2 regions of the Bacillus sp. MUM 13 genome follow, and region 1 is predicted to be linked to the other one. Evidence: a T-box and tRNA genes for the amino acid it is inferred to sense, from the RefSeq annotation. Region 1 holds a T-box; the other holds one or more tRNA genes.
The links. A T-box is a leader RNA that pairs with one kind of tRNA and senses whether it is charged. The one in region 1 lies ahead of ileS (isoleucine--tRNA ligase), so its partner is inferred to be a tRNA-Ile.

Region 1 (2,375 bases):
ATCTTAATAAACCAGCTATCTGTTGCGTAGTAGAGTAAAGGAGAATCACACCTCCAGCAATGCGGGTAGCTATGTTCATATTTTTCCTTGTGAAAAAGTATACCTCGATCAGAAAGCATTTTAATAATATCCACGTCACAATCTTTCACAAATCTTCCGGTTAAATCTGTCACATCGGCAGTATATCGGCCTTGCTGATCGACTACATTGATAAAGGATATACCATTCTGCTGAACCGTTTTATAATCATCTTCACCGTAAGCCGGGGCAATATGCACAATGCCTGTTCCGCTATCATCTGTAACATAATCTGCTAATACTATATAATGTCCCTTTTCGATCGTCACATAATCGAACGGCGGGACATTATGGATTCCTTCGAATTCAAGGCCCTTATGCTCACTTAAAATCGTCAATTGATCGCCAAGAACTTTTTCTGCTAAAGATTTTGCAACAATATAAACTTCATTTTCTTTTTGAACACGAACGTACGTGATTTCTGGATTCACAGCAAGTGCAGCATTGGCAGGCAATGTCCAGGGCGTTGTTGTCCAGCCTAAGAAATATTCATTATCTGCATCAAGACGTTTAAATTTTACGGTAGCCGATAGATCTTTTACATCTTTATAGCCCTGTGCTACTTCATGAGAGCTTAAAGTGGTTTGGCAGCTAGGGCAGTAAGGAGAAACTCGATGTCCTTTATACAGTAACCCGTCTTTTTGAATCTTACTTAAAATATTCCAAACGCTCTCTATATAATCATTGCTTAACGTCAAATACGGACTGTCCATATCTACCCAATAACCTAATTCTTCGGTAAAGGAACGCCATTTCTTCTCGTAGGTAAATACACTTTCCTTACATTTATTAATAAAACGCTCCACTCCGTAACGTTCGATGTCTTGTTTACCTGAAATACCGAGTTGTTTCTCAACGCCAAGCTCGACAGGAAGACCATGTGTATCCCAGCCTGCCTTTCTTGCAACGAAGAAACCCTGCATGGTTTTGTAGCGTGCTACAACATCTTTAATTGTCCGTCCAAAGGCATGGCCAACATGGGGAAGGCCATTTGCAGTTGGCGGCCCTTCATAAAAAACAAAAGGGATCTTTCCTTCTCTTAATTGAACAGATTGTTTAAATGTGTTTTCTTCTGTCCAATATTTACGGATGCGTTCCTCACGCTGTACAACCGTTTCCTTGGCTTCATCTGCCTTCATGAATATCGCTCCTATACAGAATAAATTATAAAAAAATACAAAAAACCCCGTCCCATGTAAGGGACGGGGTTAACCGCGTTACCACCTTAATTCTATTGATTCCGGTCAATAGCACTTAGCAACGTACAATCATACGTGTTCCTTGTAACGGCAGACTCCCGGCTGGACTTACTTTAACGTTCGGTCCAGCTTCTCAGAGAGGATATTCACGTAACACTTGAACACTGACTTGCACCAAAATGCCAGCTCTCTGCGGATCAAGTTGAAACGCTACTCTTTCTCATCAACGAATTTGTATGCTTTTATTGGAATATATTGTAACAGGCGCTAATTGAACTGTCAAATTAGTTCCTTAACGTTTTGTGGAAAGGAAAGATGCAATCATTCGGAATGGGTGGAATTTGTTTGCTTATAAAAATATATGATCATCATAACCAGTTTGACCGTTGTTTCATGTTATTTATTTTGGATAGACTTTAGGATTTTCATTCATTCAATGATAGGGGCTTTTATTAATACTGTATTCGTAATCCTTCCTGTTTTATAAGCAGGCGGCGGGTGCCTGCTCCAGGATGAGGCGTGAGTCTCAAACAGCTTTGCCTGCAGCCGCTATACCCGCAGGAGGCTCCTTATGGTCCAGTAAACAGCGGTTTCGCGTACATAACAACAATCGTTAAGAAACGTTTCAGCGAAGGTGATATACATTCAGTGACTAGATACTTTTTCAATAGCCATAGGCTGATTGGAACGAAAGGTGCGAGACTCCTGCGGGATCAGCGGGAAGGTGAGACCCCGCAGGCGCAGCAGAGGAGGCTCACCGCACGCCCCGCGGAAAGCGAGCATCCTGCAGTGGAAATCAGCCGGACAAAATAACAAAGGCAATCCTTTAATGTATTACTGTTACATAAAGTACTGATGAACTTTACCTCCTGAATTTATTAAAAAAGATTTACGGATTTTTACAGATAGCATTTCGCTTAAAATAACCATCATTAGGACACCATACAGGTATTAACTTAAATGAGGTGTCTATATGGAAAATAAGGAGTGCAAGGATAGCAAAGTTTCGGTATGGTGCATCATAAGCATGGCCTCGATACCGCTTGTCATGACTCTTGGGAATTCCATGCTTATTCCAGTGCTGCCGATATTTGAAAA
Region 2 (2,375 bases), on a different contig from region 1:
GCAGGTTCGAATCCTGTCTTCCCGACCATGTGATTTTTTTAAAAATGGGGCCTTAGCTCAGCTGGGAGAGCGCCTGCCTTGCACGCAGGAGGTCAGCGGTTCGATCCCGCTAGGCTCCACCATATCATTATCCTATATTTTATTTGGCGGCGTAGCTCAGCTGGCTAGAGCGTACGGTTCATACCCGTGAGGTCGGGGGTTCGATCCCCTCTGCCGCTACCAAAATATAAGGACCTTTAGCTCAGCTGGTTAGAGCAGACGGCTCATAACCGTCCGGTCGTAGGTTCGAGTCCTACAAGGTCCACCATCTTCAATATGGAGGAATACCCAAGTCTGGCTGAAGGGATCGGTCTTGAAAACCGACAGGGGTGTCAAAGCCCGCGGGGGTTCGAATCCCTCTTCCTCCTCCATTTTTTATTAATAACAGCATATGAAGCATTCTTATTGTCGCGGGGTGGAGCAGTCTGGTAGCTCGTCGGGCTCATAACCCGAAGGTCGCAGGTTCAAATCCTGTCCCCGCAATCATTAGGTCCCGTGGTGTAGCGGTTAACATGCCTGCCTGTCACGCAGGAGATCGCGGGTTCGATTCCCGTCGGGACCGCCATTTTTTACTGGATTAAATAATATGTCATACATATTACCAATTGGCTCGGTAGCTCAGTCGGTAGAGCAAAGGACTGAAAATCCTTGTGTCGGCGGTTCGATTCCGTCCCGAGCCACCATTTTATATTAATTAAATAACTGTGGCGGGTGTGGCGAAGTGGTTAACGCATCGGATTGTGGTTCCGACATTCGTGGGTTCGATTCCCATCATCCGCCCCATATATCGCGGGTGTAGTTTAGTGGTAAAACCTCAGCCTTCCAAGCTGATGTCGAGGGTTCGATTCCCTCTACCCGCTCCAAATGTGGGCCTATAGCTCAGCTGGTTAGAGCGCACGCCTGATAAGCGTGAGGTCGATGGTTCGAGTCCATTTAGGCCCACCATTCCGCAGTAGCTCAGTGGTAGAGCATTCGGCTGTTAACCGAACGGTCGTAGGTTCGAGTCCTACCTGCGGAGCCATGGGGAAGTACTCAAGAGGCTGAAGAGGCGCCCCTGCTAAGGGTGTAGGTCGCGTAAGCGGCGCGAGGGTTCAAATCCCTCCTTCTCCGCCACCGGCCCATTGGTCAAGCGGTTAAGACACCGCCCTTTCACGGCGGTAACACGGGTTCGAATCCCGTATGGGTCATATTAAAAGATGTATACATTCACTGTATACATCTTTTTTTCATTTACTGTATGCTTACGTCCGGAATATAGACAGGCCAGATTCCATTTATCTTAAATGGGTGTCTGGCCTATTTTTTGCTTTTATAATAAATGCTCAGATTCCACATTTTGAAACCAAATGTAATTGTCCAGTCATTAAACACTAATGAACCTCAGATACCTAAGGCTGAGAAAACCGCCCGTGCACTGCAGAAATAGGGCTGGAGGTATACAAAGTCTATGTCTATCTCTATGCCTATTTTAGCAGCCTTTTAAGAGGGGATTTAATAGCTGTACGAGATGCAGGATAAAATGCGGAATGAATCAAAAAAATGGGCTGACTAGTATGCGCGGATTGCAATTCATAATAAAGGGGGTGACAACATAAGTCATCACCCCCTTTATTATATGGTTATTTTTCATCTACATAGCTGTCCTTCCGTTTATATGGAATGTCTCCCAGCTGAGATTCCATATTCTCATCGTCCAGTCTTTGTTCATATTTTTCTTCCCTTTTTGTGGGATACACTTTTTTATTTTTGCCCTCTATATCATTTCCTAGAAACCCTTCGTATTCCTCGGTAAAGCCGTTTGTTTCGTCTTCTTCTTTATATAAAGAATCAAAATTTTCGTTATCACCTGTAAAATCCGAAGGTGTTTCAGATGTTCCGAAGCGTGCTACTTCGCCAAAGCTGTCTTCCTTTTCATTTGCATTGCCTCTATGCCTGTTTTCAAAGCTGTCTCCTTTAGAAGGAATCAGCAGATCTTCCTCTGCAGGACGGTCTGAAGCGGTATGCTGTTCAGGTGTATGCTCTACACAATATAATGTGGAAGGCACTGCCTCTAAGCGTTCATAAGGTATTTCCGTACCGCATGTTTTACATATGCCGTATGTTCCTTCACTGATTGCGGAGAGTGCAGCATTAACTTTTTCAATTTCAGTCTCAGCATGGCTGTCCAGTGCTTTTTCCCTCTCAATTTCAAATAGCTCTGTGCCCAGATCACCAGGGTGGTTGTCATATGAAGATAGTTCTCCTACAGATTCTTTTTCGCTTTTATCTAAAACTGTTTCATGATCATTTTCAACTCTTTGTTCAAGCTGCTCTTTTAGTGTAAGCAGTTCATTTTT

Region 2: it encodes a tRNA-Ile, which carries the amino acid that the T-box ahead of ileS (isoleucine--tRNA ligase) is inferred to sense. The anticodon was not compared.

Annotation. Positions count from the first base shown of each region.
Region 1 covers NZ_MLYQ01000013.1:71,423-73,797, forward strand. Annotated here, with positions in the region: gene ileS (isoleucine--tRNA ligase) at 1-1,217, opposite strand, end outside; T-box leader at 1,274-1,513, opposite strand; gene BIV59_RS04830 (hypothetical protein) at 1,797-2,090, shown strand; gene BIV59_RS04835 (MFS transporter) at 2,251-2,375, shown strand, end outside.
Region 2 covers NZ_MLYQ01000048.1:10,153-12,527, reverse strand. Annotated here, with positions in the region: tRNA gene BIV59_RS13770 (tRNA-Pro) at 1-28, shown strand, start outside; tRNA gene BIV59_RS13765 (tRNA-Ala) at 47-122, shown strand; tRNA gene BIV59_RS13760 (tRNA-Met) at 146-222, shown strand; tRNA gene BIV59_RS13755 (tRNA-Ile) at 231-307, shown strand; tRNA gene BIV59_RS13750 (tRNA-Ser) at 318-410, shown strand; tRNA gene BIV59_RS13745 (tRNA-Met) at 449-522, shown strand; tRNA gene BIV59_RS13740 (tRNA-Asp) at 529-604, shown strand; tRNA gene BIV59_RS13735 (tRNA-Phe) at 647-722, shown strand; tRNA gene BIV59_RS13730 (tRNA-His) at 747-822, shown strand; tRNA gene BIV59_RS13725 (tRNA-Gly) at 829-902, shown strand; tRNA gene BIV59_RS13720 (tRNA-Ile) at 908-984, shown strand; tRNA gene BIV59_RS13715 (tRNA-Asn) at 986-1,060, shown strand; tRNA gene BIV59_RS13710 (tRNA-Ser) at 1,062-1,152, shown strand; tRNA gene BIV59_RS13705 (tRNA-Glu) at 1,155-1,226, shown strand; gene BIV59_RS13700 (TraR/DksA C4-type zinc finger protein) at 1,659-2,375, opposite strand, start outside.